4 regions of the Paenibacillus sp. FSL R7-0313 genome follow, and region 2 is predicted to be linked to each of the others. Evidence: a T-box and tRNA genes for the amino acid it is inferred to sense, from the RefSeq annotation. Region 2 holds a T-box; the other regions hold tRNA genes.
What was found. The T-box of region 2 lies ahead of leuS (leucine--tRNA ligase). A T-box ahead of a tRNA ligase gene usually reads a tRNA of that ligase, here a tRNA-Leu.
Positions count from the first base shown of each region.

Region 1 (4,309 bases), 3.3 Mb from region 2:
TAAACTCTAATAAACAATTATCTAATCCTGATTGGGCACCAGTAATGGCAGGAGTTCATCCAATGAATTAACAGTCCAATCCGCACGTTCGTCATCCGATCGGTCTGGCTGGAATCTTCCGTAACCCTGCATAATCCGAATTGTACGCATGCCCAGCTTCCGAGCAGGTATAATGTCGTTATCGATCCGATCGCCGATCATGACGGCTTCCTCCGGTTCACAACCGGCCTGCTTCAAGGCCACAGCGTATAACTCAGGGTCTGGCTTGGACACTCCTTCTTCAGCCGAACACGCCAGAACATCAACATACTTCCGCAAGCCGTAGCTCTCCAGTCTTTCTTCCGTTCCAGGACTCTGATTGGCAATAATGCCAATACGATAATACCGTGACAACTGCTGAAGAACGGAATCCGCTGAAGGAAAAGGACGTTCAAGATCTTTTTGAAATTTCAGCTTGTCCTGAATCTGTTTCTGGTGTCCCTCGTCTTCAACGAATGTGCGAATCGCCACTCTCATAGGCCATTGCTCATATTTTCGGTAACAGTTCGCGAACAGTTCGCGTACCGCCTCAATCTTTACCGGATATCCCAAAGCACAGGCTTCACGGACGAACTGTCCAATAATATCATCAACCGGCTCCCATTCATCCACCAGCGTATCTCCAACATCAAAAAACAACCATTTCAATCCACCTACATCCGGCACGCCAATTCCTCCTTGTAAGCCACAGGTGATTCCTGATCCAAATCTAAAAGTTCGTGTTCAAAAAGTCTTGAACTACCTTTAAAACCATAAAAAAGAAGACTCACCATCATGCATGAGTCTCCTCAAATTTCCGTTTATCGATACATTCAATTATAACAGGCACCTTACACCTGAGCAATCACAAGCTATGGCATTACCCATTGAGGAGAAAGCCAACTTCCCCATTGAGCGAATATACAATCCGGTCTGCGCCCATGCCCCGATAGATGCCCTTAGGATGACTCTGCTCTGTAATGACGCACAGGGATTTCGATGTCCATGAACGGCAGATCTGTAAATAACGACAGGTCAGATTCAGGCTGTTCTCGAAAATAAACACGTTGCCTACGCTGCCCTGCGGCAAAAACCATTTTTGAGCTGCAGCCGTATTCATGCGAATGACATGTTCTACTCCGATTCTACGGAGTCTGCGCTCTTCCCCTGCACTGTTGGTTAGAACGGCAAACGGCATTTTTTTGTACATCAGCAATTTGATAAATTTGCGTCCTGCTTCATTTGGAGCAGTCACTAAGATCATCTCAGTATCCATCATTCGTTCCTCCCTTGGCGTGAAAAGACAACAAAAAAGAAGCGTGGGGGACCAAGGCCTCCCGAACGCTTCTTAAAGAACCCATGGCGAAAACGCCATGAACCAGCGTACGGCTTGTTGCCTCTCCCTTTAACGCTTACGAGGTTAGCTGACGGATTCGGGCGCGAGAGTCGCCCTATTTCCGGCTGTCACCGGAAAATTCACCCCATGAATGCCTACTGTCCTGGACAGCGCATTCTGTTGGTTCCCCCGTTTCCCACTCATCAATGAATGGAAACTCAGCGATTAAAACATCGTTCGTATATCTTAAAATAAGATCGAGCGATATTATCGTTTGTTTCGTTTTTCAGGTACAATTTAGTTTAAATTGAAATTACGTTATGAATCATACACCCGCGCCATGTCGGTGTAAAGTCCGCACAGATCACCGAATCGACAGATTTTCGGCAATACTCACATATAATAGCGCTTACAACAAGGTCATACTCTATCCATCTCTTTAAATCTATCTAATTCTCACTCTGACGAAAATCACTTCGCAATTCATTCACGTATTCTGCACAACTTGCCTGTTTTGGTGCTTTTAACACCATATTAGTTTTGCAATATTTAATTGCAACCAATATAATAGAAGATATAAGAGTAAATAAATGGAGGCGATTTAGATGACAGTCTACGATTACAAAGTGAATACCCTTCGCGGTCAAGAAGTTGAAATGTCCGACTACCGTGACAAAGTGCTCCTGATTGTGAATACGGCAAGCTCATGCGGACTTACCCCTCAATTCAAAGGTCTGCAAGAATTGCAAGACAAGTTCCAGGATGCGCCATTTGAAGTCCTTGGTTTTCCAAGTAACCAGTTTGCACAGGAAAAAGGTTCTTCCGATGATATTGCCGAGTTCTGTCAGATGAATTATGGCGTAAGCTTCCCTATGTTTGAGAAAATTGATGTGAACGGCTCAAGCGCTCACCCTCTCTTCCAGCACCTTAGCACAGAAGCTCCTGGCCTGCTCGGCTCCAAAGCAATCAAATGGAATTTCACCAAATTCCTTGTGGATCAGAACGGACAGGTCATTAAACGGTATGCTCCCAAAACAACACCGGACAAGATTGAAGAAGATATCAAGAACTTGCTGCAAAAATAATACATTGGCCACCCGTAGCCGGAAGGTAGAGCAGCATTGCCCCGGTAATGGATGGCCTTTTTTCTCAACTTTGATGTCAGACTGTTAAAAAAACAAAAAAAAGAAGCTTTCCATTAATGGAAAGCTTCTTCTTAATCGTTCATATGATGCGGTCGAGAGGACTCGAACCTCCACGGGCATACGCCCACTACCCCCTCAAGATAGCGTGTCTGCCATTCCACCACGACCGCATGTCGTAAATAATCGGCAACAGAATTGATTATACCGGGTTCAGAACTAAAAGTAAAGTATTTTTTAATACTTCTTTTACAGCTAGGTATTTTCCACAAAAAACGCATATTCTCGTCATCTTTACCCATGAACTGCATACATTAGATTTGATCCCCTCCTTTCCGGATTGAGCTGATCTTATTGATTCATTTATATCTAGTCCTCCCTGCACTTCGCAGATATTTAACCTTATATGTTATATAAAATAACACAAATATTGAATCCTAGATTTAATCCATTAAATTTCACGGATACTATTGACAAAAAGCGGACATTTATGGGATGATAACTATCATATAATTCGGATTTTTAAACATAAAGCAAACAAAAAGGAATATAAATGTCACTTTAAGTGACATTTAACGAACGCAGGAGGCGAATGATTGTGAACCGTGGGAATAAGCTGCTCGATTATGTCAAACTGCTTGATTCCTCTATTCAGGTTGGAGGGTTCACCCATTCCTTCGGCATGGATATCCATATCAGGGAGGGTACCATTCGTAATGCTGAAGATCTCGAATCATTCATGCGTTGTCAGTTGCATCCGAGCATCGTTCGTCTAGAAGGCATGGCCATCAAAGGCATCTATACCGCAGCAGATCACAAGGATACATGGCGGATAGCTCTAATCGACAAGCTCGTTCATGTTCAGCGAACCCCTGGAGATCTCAGAGAACAAGCTGCCGCCATGGGTAAACGATTGATCAGACTTGCACGCGCTCTGCACCCCTGGATTGAATTCAGCCAGCTCGAACAGATCTTTGCCAAATACGATTCGGTTGGCTGCCTCTCCACTGTTCACGCCTGGATTAACCACCACCTCGACATCCCGGTCGAGGAGGCGGTCCTTGGTTACCTGCATTCAGCCATGAATGCCTGCATAACCGAAGCCTCCAAAGTCATTCCCCTGAACAACGATACAACCAAGGATCTGATGGTCCGCCTGGCCACAGATCTGGAGAATGAATGGAAGACCGTCAGCGCCTCGGCTGCGGATGGACTGGCACAGCCAACCTCGATGTCCATGAAATCATTTTTTCCCAGTTTCCATATGCTTGGAGCTGGACTTCATGCCTACAGGGCCTAATCCTCTTCCTCCTCATACCTGCTCCCCTTTATTCAGACAAACTAAAAAACACGCGGCAACCTCCTTGCCGACGTGTTTTTTGTCATTTTATTTGTTTTATTTACGTATTTACGCCATTTATCATCACAAAATACACTTTTTTCCGTCTTTTTTAATTGTTAGATGACGAATTTACGTATATAATGAAACATACAGCTCGCATTTCTATATATTTTACATGAAGAAAGGGCGGCTGAATACTACATTCTAATCAGGGGTGAACCCTTTTGAACAAGAAAAAACCAGTTACTCCGTTCGGATGGGCCATCAAACGACGGCTAACCGAACTTCAAGTGGACCAGAAGACCTTTTGTGAACAGCATGGCATCCCACCCTATCGTTTATCCAATCTCATTCACGGCACACGCAAAGCAACCCGATTCAGGCACCTGGTCGCTGATATTTTGGATATTCCAGATGAACTGAGATAAGATTTCTGCCAAAGGAGGGTCCTATCCATGAGACATGTTACAT
Region 1 covers NZ_CP150219.1:6,564,505-6,568,813, forward strand. Annotated here, with positions in the region: gene NSQ38_RS28805 (HAD family hydrolase) at 22-705, opposite strand; gene NSQ38_RS28810 (hypothetical protein) at 899-1,297, opposite strand; cyclic di-AMP (ydaO/yuaA leader) riboswitch at 1,413-1,588, opposite strand; gene NSQ38_RS28815 (glutathione peroxidase) at 1,960-2,439, shown strand; tRNA gene NSQ38_RS28820 (tRNA-Leu) at 2,587-2,669, opposite strand; gene NSQ38_RS28825 (urease accessory UreF family protein) at 3,095-3,796, shown strand; gene NSQ38_RS28830 (hypothetical protein) at 4,063-4,266, shown strand; gene NSQ38_RS28835 (hypothetical protein) at 4,294-4,309, shown strand, end outside.
Region 1: it has a tRNA-Leu gene. The T-box ahead of leuS (leucine--tRNA ligase) is inferred to sense a tRNA for this amino acid. The anticodon was not compared.

Region 2 (4,309 bases):
CCAGCTGCGGACCTGCATTCATATCGTTCTTTTTGGAACAGTGGATCGAAAGTGCGGTGAAGCTGACAGGCATCAAAAGGGCAGATGCCTGCGCTCTGGCTGGCGAAATGCTCCTGGGAACAGGCAAGCTGCTCACCGAAGGAGGATTCACACCGCAAGAGCTTCAAGCTCGTGTCGCTGTACCTGGCGGTATTACCGCTCAGGCACTTGCACTGCTGAAGGTTAGTCTCGACGGTGTTTTCGACAGCCTAATCCACACGACACATGACAAATATGATGAAGATTTGGTAAAGCTGGATGAACTATTCCGAGCCGGTGAGATTAACCGGCAACAATATTAACGAGTTTGCCTGGAACGGCAATGACCTTGCGAATGGTCTTGCCTTCCAGCGCCTGCTTAACAGGTGCCAGCTCCATCGTAAAGTCCTGCATACCCTGTGCATCCAGATCCTTCGCGATCGTAGCACGAGTTACAATTTTACCATTTACCTGAACAACGATTTCTACTTCCGCATCCACTGTCATGGACTCATCATATTCAGGCCAAGCCACGTAAGAGATCCCACCTTCGTGACCCAAACGGCTCCACAGTTCTTCCGCCATATGCGGTGCCAGTGGTGACAACAGCTGCACAAATTTCTCCATCGCTTCACGAGGCAGTGTGTCCGCTTTGTATGCATCGTTGATGAAAATCATCAGCTGGCTGATGGATGTGTTGAAGCGCAGATGTTCCAGATCTTCCGTAACTTTTTTGATCGTTTTGTGAGCAGTCCGTTTGAACTCATCCGTTCCACCGTCCACCGTAATCTTGTCATTGATGGCTCCTGTGTCTTCGTTAATGAAGAGACGCCATACACGTGACAGGAAGCGGTGCATGCCTTCAACCCCGTTTGCATTCCACGGTTTTGTCGCTTCCAATGGTCCCATGAACATCTCGTACAGACGCAATGTATCTGCACCGAATTCATTGACGATTTCATCCGGGTTAATAACATTACCACGGGATTTACTCATTTTCTCATTATTGGTACCCAGGATCATACCTTGGTTCACCAGTTTGTGGAAAGGCTCTTTAGTCTCCACAACACCCAGATCATACAGCACTTTGTGCCAGAAACGAGCGTACAGCAAGTGAAGTACGGCGTGCTCTGCTCCGCCAATGTACAGATCAACTGGCAGCCACTGCTGCTGTTTCTCCTTGGAGATCAGTTCCTTGTCATTGTGCGGATCGATAAAGCGCAGGTAATACCAGCAGCTACCCGCCCATTGTGGCATGGTGTTGGTCTCACGACGTGCCTTCATTCCCGTTTCAGGATCTACCGTATTCACCCACTCCGTAACATTCGCCAGTGGTGATTCTCCAGTACCCGAAGGTTTGATCTGGTCGATATCAGGCAGCAGCAGTGGAAGTTGATCCTCAGGTACTGTCTTCATCGTTCCGTCTTCCAGATGCAGAATCGGGATTGGCTCACCCCAGTAGCGCTGACGGCTGAACAGCCAATCACGCAGACGGTAGGTTACTTTCCCTTGTCCTTTGCCGTTCTCTTCCAGCCAAGCAATCATCTTGGCAACCGCTTCTTCATTGTTCAGTCCGTTCAGGAAATCGGAATTCACATGCGCGCCATCACCGGAATATGCCTCTTGTGTAACGTCTCCACCTTGAATAACCTCAATGATATCCAGACCGAACTGCTTCGCAAATTCCCAGTCACGTGCATCATGACCCGGAACAGCCATAACCGCACCCGTACCGTAACCTGCAAGAACGTAATCAGCAATCCAGATAGGCAGTTTTGCACCATTAACGGGATTGATTGCATAAGCCCCAGTGAATACACCTGTTTTGTCTTTGGCCAAATCTGTACGTTCCAGATCACTCTTACGAGAAGCCTGCTCCTGATAAGCCTGAATCGCTTCACGTTGGTCATCGGTTGTAATTGCTTCTACCAATTCATGTTCCGGAGCAAGTACTGCAAAGCTCGCACCGAACAATGTGTCCGCACGGGTAGTGAAAACCTTAATAACTTCCTCGCGACCTTCAATGGCAAATACCACTTCTGCACCTGTTGATTTACCGATCCAGTTACGTTGCATATCCTTGATGCTTTCAGACCAATCCAGCTCTTCCAGGTCTTCCAACAGACGCTCTGCATACTCGGTAATTCTCAGGACCCACTGACGCATCGGTTTACGTACTACCGGATGTCCACCACGTTCACTCTTGCCATCAATAACCTCTTCATTAGCCAGTACCGTTCCAAGCGCTTCGCACCAGTTAACTGCGACTTCATCCACATAAGCGAGGCCCTTATTGTACAACTGGATAAAGATCCATTGTGTCCATTTATAATACTCAGGGTCCGTTGTGCTGATCTCACGATCCCAGTCATAGGAGAAACCGAGCGATTTGATCTGGCGACGGAAATTGTCGATATTACGGAATGTAATATCTCGTGGATGTTCACCTGTATCCAGTGCATGCTGCTCAGCAGGCAGACCGAAAGCATCCCAACCCATTGGGTGCAATACGTTGTAACCGCGCATGCGTTTGTAACGGGAAACGATATCCGTTGCCGTATATCCTTCCGGGTGACCTACGTGCAGACCTGAACCGGATGGATACGGGAACATATCCAGTGCATAAAATTTCGGCTTAGCAGGGTCCTCACCCGTTTTAAATGTTTTATTTGCATCCCAGTATTGCTGCCAACTTTTTTCCATGACTTGTGGCTGATAGCCGTGTTTCGGCTGGTTATTCTCACTCATCTATTGTTCCTCCTTCAGGTTATTCGCATTTTAATTTTAATTGCAACAAAAAAACCTCAGCATCCCGTAGCGTTTGCAGCGCTAGGGACGAGAGGTTGAATTCCCGTGGTACCACCCTAGTTAGCGGACGAACGTGCTTCGTCATCCACTCCCTTTGGACCTGTAACGGCGGTTAACCGATGCGGATTTCCATTCCTGATCCATGCTTTATACAAGCAAGTTGAACAGAATGGTGTAATCACCGCATTTCTCCAAGGCGAGTTCGCAAATTACTGTCAACCGGCTTGCACCAACCGCCGGCTCTCTGTTATGTACAGGAATTACTACTAATCCTTATCATCGAAATATGTATACAATATCGGGACCATTATATAAAAAAGCACGCCCAAAGTCAATATTACACGTGATAATCACCCTTTTAAGCCACAGGGTTCGTACCGTTCAATAACACTCGTTTCTGTTCAAGATAAACGAAAACGCTCGATGCCTTCCTCCAGGTTATGAATGGTCCAATTCACATGTTCCTGATTATCATATTGACGATAAGCGCACTCTATGCGCAGCACCAGATCAAAGTACAAGTCATACAGACTTCTTCTTTTCAGCTCACTTTCAGTTGTAATCGCATGCCCATACCCTTTCACAAAACCAGGTGTATAGTTAAAATGACTAAAATAATGCTCCATCAGAGGGTCTGCCCACAGTGAACGTTCAAAATCAATCAACGCTGTGATGTGACCTTTGTCTACTAGAACATTGCCATCCCACAGATCCCAACTGACCAGAACAGGTTCTTTTACATCGTCCAGCACATCCGATTTTTCTTCAATCAAACGTCTCAACTCAGAGTAATCGATCGAAAATGTAATTCCGGCTTCTTCACCATCGGTAAGAATGTCATCCATCAAATTCATAAATGCTTCTTTCCATGTGGAATAACGCTGTTTTTGCTCCGAGAAATATCCAAACTGCTCGCCCTTGATTTCATTAATTCGACGATTGTAACGCCCCAGTTGTTGTTCAATGGCTTCCTGCTCTTCCGCAGTATACTGATCCTTGACCTGATTATAGGGTGTTCCGGACATGTACTCCATGATAAAATAACGGGCTGAAGCCATAGTTAACGAATCATCATACACCAGTACTTGAGGTACGGGAACATCCTGCAGCTCGCTGATGAGACGCAGTGCCTCAACCTCAGCAATCATCAGATCCTGTTCACAGCGCATCAGATTTGTCGAAGCCGACGGTGCAATTTTGAGTACCACTCGCTGTGCGTCACTGAGTGTAATGAGATATGCATGATTGGCCCAGCCATCCACCATTTCCTTGTACTCCTGTATACTTGCAGAGAAATGCTGCTCTATTATGGCATTCAACTGTTCTGACGAAAGTCTTGTTTTATATGTACTTTCCACTTCTACACCTCACCTCAACATTTGATTTATTTCCTCAGAAAACGCTTTCTATCCGACTATTATCGCCTCCTTTACTTTAACTGGCAATACTTTTTGTCACGTCGATATATCTTTTCTTGCATTCC
Region 2 covers NZ_CP150219.1:3,228,455-3,232,763, reverse strand. Annotated here, with positions in the region: gene comER (late competence protein ComER) at 1-341, shown strand, start outside; gene leuS (leucine--tRNA ligase) at 322-2,766, opposite strand; T-box leader at 2,847-3,115, opposite strand; gene NSQ38_RS14110 (aminoglycoside phosphotransferase family protein) at 3,228-4,184, opposite strand.

Region 3 (4,309 bases), 2.7 Mb from region 2:
TTCTTCATCTGTTAGATTGGATGTGATTGCACCCGGGCCCAGCCATTCAGCTCGTCCTTTCTTGGGTTCCATGGGCATGTGCACAATCACATCCATCCCCTTTTCATGTGCAGCCATCGCATCTTTCTTCGTTGTTGGCAAAAAAGGCATGACCGCTACCGTTAGTTTAACTGGCATCGCCAAGATCTCTGCCGTACCCTTCATGTCATTACCAACATCATCGATGATAATCGCTAACCGTTTGTGATTCGATGTAGACTCTGAAGCTGCCGCTGTAGGCCCTCCTGCCGATATGCCTGCGCAAAACACAATCAAAAATGCCATGATACCTGCAATGAATCGATAAATCTTTCTCTGTCCCTTCATCATGATTCCCTCCCCGTAACTTCTGTGATCTCATTGTTTGATAATGAAGGGAGGAATATGTAAGCCAAAGCCTTCCTTAATAACAATATCCCCGCCATTGGAGACCTGTATTTCAAGCAAACACCGCCATCATTCCAGTTTTCCTTTTGCAATCAGACAAGAACTGTCATTGAATAGTTAGAAAATAGAGATTAATTAGAAAAAATACTGTAATTTGTCAGGTTTTCAGTTTAGGAATTATTTAGTAGAATCAACAAATGAAAGAGGTTCTATGCTTCATTTCTATCCTATGATTTATGGAAGGAGGTTTTGAAAGGGTTTACATAAAATAAATGCCAGTCAATCCGCTATTCTTGTTTGTTTTCCTGGTCGCGGTTTCTCTATGTAACCATTTACCATTATCGAGGAGGATGAAAGTAGTGAAATTCAAATTCAAAAAGACGATCAATGTTTTATTGGCCTGCTTAACAGCTCTGCCCCTCATGTTAAGTCCTACACAAGTTTCGGCGGCAAGTGATGCCAACATTAATTTGTCCTCAGAAAAACAACTGATCAAGGGCTTTGGGGGCATTAACCTTCCTGCCTGGATTGGTGATCTGACTCCCGCTCAACGTGAAACTGCATTTGGTAATGACCAGAATCAGTTAGGCTTTTCAATTCTCAGGATCTACGTCGATCCAGATTCTAATAACTGGTATCGTGAAGTTGCCACAGCCAAACGGGCTATTGAAAAAGGGGCTATCGTATTTGCATCCCCATGGAATCCTCCAAGCAGCATGGTTGAAACATTCAACCGCAATGGGGACACCAATGCCAAACGTTTGAAATACGACAAATATGCCGCATATGCGCAACATCTGAACGACTTTGTAACCTACATGAAAAATAACGGCGTAGATCTGTATGCCATTTCTGTGCAAAATGAACCGGATTATGCTCATGACTGGACCTGGTGGACTCCACAAGAGATCCTTCGATTCATGAAAGAAAATGCCGGGTCCATTCAAGGTACCAAAGTCATGGCGCCTGAATCGTTCCAGTACTTAAAGAACATATCCGACCCAATCCTGAATGATCCGCAGGCACTTGCCAACATGGACATTCTGGGAGCACATACGTACGGAACCCAAATTTCGAACTTTGCCTACCCTCTCTTTAAGCAAAAAGGAGCCGGTAAAGAACTGTGGATGACTGAGGTGTACGTTCCGAATAGTGACAACAACTCAGCAGACCGCTGGCCTGAAGCACTGGACGTTTCCTATCACATGCACAATGCCATGGTAGAAGGTGATTTCCAGGCCTATGTGTGGTGGTACATCCGCAGACAGTATGGTCCGATGAAAGAGGACGGTACCATAAGCAAACGCGGATATAATATGGCTCATTTCTCCAAATTCGTGCGTCCAGGCTACCTGCGAGTCGACGCAACGAAAAATCCGGATACGAACACCTTTGTCTCAGCCTACAAAGGTGATAACAAAGTCGTCGTCGTGGCGATTAACCGTGGAACTTCAGCCACAAGCCAAAAATTCGTTCTGCAGAATGGTAATGCCTCCACTGTGTCCTCATGGATTACGGACAGCAGTCGGAACCTGGCAAGCGGAACCCCGCTTACCGTATCCAATGGAGCCTTCACGGCACAGCTCCCGCCTCAGAGCGTAACAACATTTGTTGCCAACATTACTGGCGGAAATAGCGGCGGGAATACAGGCAGTGGCACTACGTATGAAGCTGAGACCGGAACATCACTTACGGAAGCTGCCATTGAAACAATCTACCCCGGTTACACTGGCTCCGGGTATGTTAACTTCAATGCGATGACTGGTTCAGCCATTCAATGGAACGGCATTAATAATGCTACAACAGGTACCAAAAACGTAAAGTTTCGTTATGCGCTGGAAAGTGGAACACGGAACCTCGACATTTTTGTTAACGGAACCAAAGTTATCAGCAACGAGCCCTTTCCGGCTACGGGAAGCTGGTCCACTTGGGTTGAAAAAACAATACAGGTCCCCATGAACACGGGGACCAATACATTGAAAGTGGTTACCACCGGATCGGAAGGACCGAATATTGACAGCATTAATGTTACCGCAGCGCAATAAACGTTCCTTAGGGCTGATGGAAGACATTTGCTGTACATGCAGCTAAGCACTAACCTCTTGGATACTCAAGTCTAAAGTTAGTGTTATATCAAAAAATGCAAAAAAGACTCCTTAAGCGTTAGCTTAAGGAGTCTTTTTTTTAGATGCGGTCGAGAGGACTCGAACCTCCACGGGGGGTTAGCCCACACGGACCTGAACCGTGCGCGTCTGCCAATTCCGCCACGACCGCATATTGTATCTCCACCATCAATATCGGCGACAATAAATAATATATCATGCGGAATCTATCATGTCAACACTGAAAATAATAACAATAAAACCCGAACCAGACGTCGATTCGGGCTTTACCTTTAACTACAAATTAAAGCTTGGAAGGCCAGTTGCCATACCATGCATAACCGCCTCTTCTTTCTTTATCAATATCACTTAATTTGTATTTAACTACCCCGTCACGACCAATAAAGATTGGTTTATCTGTTCCGATCTCATAGAAGCGTGCCCAAATCGGTGCAGCTTTGGAATCAGCGATAATTTTACTATCTCCATTAGCTCTTTCATACTTGTAACCCGTAATTTTCACCTTGTTAAACCAAGCCTCCGCTCCTTTAATGGATGCGGTAATTTTAGCGTTAGCAGGTCTGGTTTTCAGAAATTTAACAATCGTTACACTCTCTCCAGCTGTCAGCGATGGCACTTCGTAGATTCTTGCGCTCGCTGGTTTAAGGGAACTGGAATCATGTTGTTGTCCCCATGCTGTCAGCTTACCACCTGAAACGACTTGTGTATTCAGAATCGCCTCCACACCTTTGGCAACTGAATTTTTACTGCGATTAGCAAGTGTGCTGTCGATAAATGAGAAATCACCTTTGCGTGCCGCTACTTCATCCAACATGATCATTACATTAATCATGGCATCATCATTGTAAGTGATATGCTTGTGATATCCAGAGCTTTGGTAAACTTGTGGCCATCCGCCGTTTGAATACTGCATGTTGATCAAAAAGTTAATTCCTTTGATTGCAGCTGTGGAGTATCGCGGATCATTCGTCTTTTTAAATTCCTTCGCCAATCTTCTAATTTCTGAGTATGTAGCCTTGTTGTCTATCGTGGACTTCGCCCACTCTCCACTTGTCTGTTTATAATCTTTTCTCCAACCTCCATCCGGCAGCTGGTTCTTCAAAACATCTGAAATACTCGCTGTAGTACCCGATGCATCCGCAGCAGATACCGTCCCTACAGGGAGAACTGCCATTCCAACTGCTGAGAACACCATCGTACATGCCAGGACAAAAGTAATTATTTTCTTCGCTTTCAAATGTAACACTCTCCTATGTTCGTTTTTATAAATCTGCCACTTCTACTTTACCTATGATAAGCGTCCCCAAACCTCCTTTATTTGTATTTATCGCATAATAAAATCAATTTTAATCCAATATGTGGATTGGATAATCAGATAATATGCAAAAAATCGATTTTTGTCAATATATGCAACTTAATGAATATAATCTCTCTAATTCTACATAACGGGATAGTTCTTTTAACTCATGACAAACCTATTTATTTATCCAAATTCGTCTTAAACGAATCAATAATGACGTTTTTGTCATGAATGATACCCAAACTTAATCCCTTCTTTCATATAAAAACCTTAATTCCGCTAACATTGAGGTATTACGAAGGGTTTTAAATGGGTTTGACAATTACGCATTTATGCAATATAGTTTCAAATAGTTACAAAAACTTAATTATTCATTGCCGAGTTTCATGTTTGAAAACGGGGGAACCAATTTGGGTGAATTATTCTTATACATAGGAAATATAGGGAACCTTCTACCGAA
Region 3 covers NZ_CP150219.1:5,884,529-5,888,837, forward strand. Annotated here, with positions in the region: gene NSQ38_RS25500 (divergent polysaccharide deacetylase family protein) at 1-369, opposite strand, end outside; gene NSQ38_RS25505 (carbohydrate-binding protein) at 786-2,471, shown strand; tRNA gene NSQ38_RS25510 (tRNA-Leu) at 2,616-2,700, opposite strand; gene pelA (pectate lyase) at 2,833-3,795, opposite strand; cyclic di-AMP (ydaO/yuaA leader) riboswitch at 4,215-4,309, shown strand, end outside.
Region 3: it has a tRNA-Leu gene. The T-box ahead of leuS (leucine--tRNA ligase) is inferred to sense a tRNA for this amino acid. The anticodon was not compared.

Region 4 (4,309 bases), 180 kb from region 2:
GTAATAAACAAACTTCATATTTTGTATTTCATCTTTATTAAAGTTCTCAATATTTTTGTGAATAGAGTCCATCATTGAACATATAACTTGATTTAAAGAAATCTTGTCATTAAAAGAGTTATTACTTGTATTATCAATATTATTGAAATATTGAGTTTTATTTAAAATTCTCATAAATTCACTAATTTCGTCACTTGATTCAATTTGTGCTGCTAAATCATAAAAAGGTCTAAGTACGTCTTTAACCCATTTTAAGCTTTGGTTAAATCTTTCTTCGTTTTCAATACAAGATCTTTTAAATGTATTAATAATATTAACTTCATTATCTAGAAGCTTAAGTTTTTCGATAACGGTTAAATGATTTAAATTTCTCCATTTATTATTCATAAATCTCACAAAATATCCAATACGTTTATCCATTCTTTTTGAATTATATCGACATTTGCTTATATCCTTAGTAAGGATTGAAAGTACTTTTTCAAAAATAGCTTTTGTGAAATCAAAAAGTTGATCTGAATCTACTAATTTTGCTTTATATTTAAAATATTCCCAAAATGAATCTCTCTTAATATAATAAATCGATTTCCTAAAAAATTCCACTTTGATTTTATATTTGATTCTATAATCATAATTTAGACTTATATCAAAAATTATGAACATCATGCTTATTGATTGAATTAGTAAAAATCCAAAAAGAATAATTAAATAACATACGCAAAATTGCCATAAATTATGTAAGTATACCTCAAATTGAAAATAAAATTTCAGTTGTATTGCGATCTTTTCAACTAAAACACCCATTATAGGAAGAATAACAAGTATAATAATTATTAACTTAGTCAAAAAACTATTTGTCACTAAGTATACACGTCTTTTAAAAAATGAAAAAGCTAATTTATTGACACCCCAAAATTCATTCTTGCTATTATTAACAATAGTAAGGATGAATTGCAAAAAAGCAAAAAATATCCCGTACAAGGTAAGTATATAAATAGTTAAAGTTATCTGATCTAATAATTCCATGTTATCTAAAATACTCAAGCTGAATCTTCTAGATAAATAAATAAAACTCGCTATAACTGTTAATATAATTCCATTAAATAAAACACTTCTAATATGTCTTTTAAACGCTGTTCTTAAAAAAAACGATATTTCCCACACCAAAGAAGCGATAATATTTTTCATGTTTTTACGTTCCCCTTAAAAGATTCATTATGTAACTCTGTGATCATCATAGATATTTAACATCTCTATAGTCTCTTTGAATGATTGTCCTTCGCTTAAAGAGTCTTATTTCAGGAACTTGAAATCTGCAAAAGTTTTCTACACTCCTGCTTTGAGCACCTAACTTCCCCTCAGAATGCAAAAAAACCGCCGGCCAATTTTATCATGATCGTTGATCGTGGGAATTTTCTGATCAATGCGTATTCAAGGATACGTTTTCTTGTTTATAAAGCATAAAATTTGTAATATGTATCTAATATCTCCCCTTGCTTGCCTAATACATTTATGTTCTCAACCGGAATCAAAATACAATGACGCAGAGGAGTCATTTTCCCTACTGTGAACATTTTAAAATCCCCAAATTCATCAACACAGAATATACCATCGGTATATATCTCATCAAAAAGACAAAAAAGATATTCTAATGTTATCTCATCCTCCACAGTATTCATAAACCATCCAAAATTAAATGAAAATATGAATTCACACCAGAAATATATCACATTCCCATATTATTTCCTATATTATTTTTAATTTGTCGATGAACAAAATTCTAGTCAGTTAGGAAATATCAATTCACTTGATTCACAATAGACAGAGGCAACCACACTCCTGTCTTTTTCATATCCAATTAAATCATAGAAGGTCCAAGCACTTGAAAGGCAGCTTATGCAAACGCAATAAATACTGGTACATCATTGTTGAACCTAAGGACGAGTACGGGAAACGGAGAAGAAATCAGATACAGAGAAATCTCGAGAAGCACTTACGAAGATGGTCCACAACAGTTCCGTTCACCCACAACGAAAACTCAAATTTACCTGTCATAAAGAAGTCATTAGAGCAGAACTCCTGCGACTGATAATGGAGCGTGACAGAATCCTTGAATTAAAGGAATAAGATAGAATCGTTCACCGTGAAGCCGGTTCAAGCATCATTCCGAGCGTACAAAAAAAGTACGTTTGCAAACCATCTTAAAAAGAAACAAGGGTTCCAACTCTAACGAGTTGAAACCCTTGTTCTACTGATGCCGAGGACCGGGATCGAACCGGTACGGTAGTCACCTACCGCAGGATTTTAAGTCCTGTGCGTCTGCCAATTCCGCCACCCCGGCAGGATTATGTATTTCTTGGCGACAAGAAATATCATACCATGAACTAATTAACTTTGCAACACTTTTTATAAAAAATAATAAAAAAAATGAAACAGGCACTGTAAGCGTCAGCTCACAGTGCCTAGAAAGTCCGAGTTGCGGTCCCGGACTTCCGGTAAACCAATCTATATTAAGGGAGGTGTGAGATAAGAATACCTCCCCAACATTAAAGAAACCTAAAATCAGCCTTAAATTAAACTAAAAAAGTAAAATAGGTCGAACACGAGCCGCTTCTTCCTCACTGCACTCCACGATAACCAAGATATGGTCCTTTAACAGCCAATCTTCGTAATACCGCGCATCCTCCTCCGAGATCCCCGCTTCAGTCAGTGTAAGCACCAAATCATCGGTCTCACTCCCTATCTCATTACCAGCGAGCCTACGCACTGCATTTCCGATCGACATCGTCTGATCCATTCGCTTCCCCAGACCAGCCAATATGCCTTTCAGAGCGCCAAAGGCACCATCTGTTCCGGCACCCTTCAAAGGTTTGGGCAGCCCCGTCTTTTCGCTCACCAGCTCCAGATTGATCTGTTCCTTCGCCACCGCCCCCAAATATTTATCCTTGATGCCTTCCTCTTTCACCTGATTCAGCATCAATACAGCCTCGTTTTCGGTACGGGCCAGCCCAATAATCAATTGTGTCATTCCGTTCCCCTCCTTTTACCCTAATATAACCCCGTAATCCCCATTCAAAAACGGATCGTCCACAGCTAAGACAAATCACCTAGAAGAATGTTGATTTCTCTTCTGGAAATCTATACCTAGTTCTGATAGACTAGATAAAGAAGACAAATTAACCATTGAAAACATTGACATATGGATTTAACATCTCATAATCAGGAGCAATGACTTATGAAAAAAGAGGTAGAAATTGCCATCCGGCGCAAACAACAGATCATGGTTCGTAATACAAGCGGTCAGACGGTAACTGGATTTCCCGAGCGTACCGCTGATACATCCATTCTTTCCTTACGTACGGTTCACGGCAGTCTGTGGATACCGTTTGATGAGGTTGAACATGTTACGCGTCTGTTAAGCATCCGGTCTCATCATTTAAGCGGAATGCAACTCGTATAGTCGGATCTGTAATCCTAGAAACTCAGTTCCCGTATAGATACGTTAACTGGATCTATTTATGCCAGCACATCATACCAAAAAACCAGACGCATGCACGTCTGGTTTTTCTCTTCTACTTATGCTGTACCACGCTGCCACTAGCCTCACAACAAAGGCCTTACTACTCTTGTTTCTGTCCACCCATATCCTGTTGTTACTTCACTACAAACTTCACTCGTGTTCCATCCGGATATGTAGTTAACTGATTCCCTACCCATGAACCCGCACCACGATTATCCTTCGGGGTAATGTACTGGATATCTGCACCTGTTCCTCCCTCAGCACACATCGCCATGGGCCACTCGTCACGATCCTTACCTTTTTTGACCGGAACACCCTTAAGTGATAAATCCCGATTGCCTTCGGCTCCATTACGATCAATGGTGCATACATCCGAATGCCCTGCCTTGATAGCAGCTTTAATATGTTTGGCTGTTTCGGGATAACGCTCTGAAGGGAACGTAATGGTATGGTCTACACTCTTAGTAGTCCCTGCGAATGGATTAGGTATCTCCTCCGGCCATTCGCCCCCAGCCCAGGCATAGAGGGCTACCAGCAGCATCGCTACCAGCGTCAGAACCTGCTTTTTGAAACCTTGCTTACCTTTGTGTTTTCTTCTTGTGCGTCTCTTACTCATGCTGTGTCTCCCCCATTCAACACTTGCATTATAACAGAACGCCCGTTCGTAAAACAATCCAAAAAAATAAAAAAAAACAGCCGAGACCGCCCGGCTGTCCTGATTGATTATTATCCTACATTGGGAATGGCCTGTTGGCGCAGCAAGGGCAGTGTCACCTCAAACTGTGTGCCTTT
Region 4 covers NZ_CP150219.1:3,407,635-3,411,943, reverse strand. Annotated here, with positions in the region: gene NSQ38_RS14940 (hypothetical protein) at 1-1,185, opposite strand, end outside; gene NSQ38_RS14935 (hypothetical protein) at 1,449-1,676, opposite strand; tRNA gene NSQ38_RS14930 (tRNA-Leu) at 2,253-2,338, opposite strand; gene NSQ38_RS14925 (hypothetical protein) at 2,576-3,025, opposite strand; gene NSQ38_RS14920 (hypothetical protein) at 3,233-3,457, shown strand; gene NSQ38_RS14915 (NucA/NucB deoxyribonuclease domain-containing protein) at 3,651-4,133, opposite strand; gene NSQ38_RS14910 (ATP-binding protein) at 4,244-4,309, opposite strand, start outside.
Region 4: it has a tRNA-Leu gene. The T-box ahead of leuS (leucine--tRNA ligase) is inferred to sense a tRNA for this amino acid. The anticodon was not compared.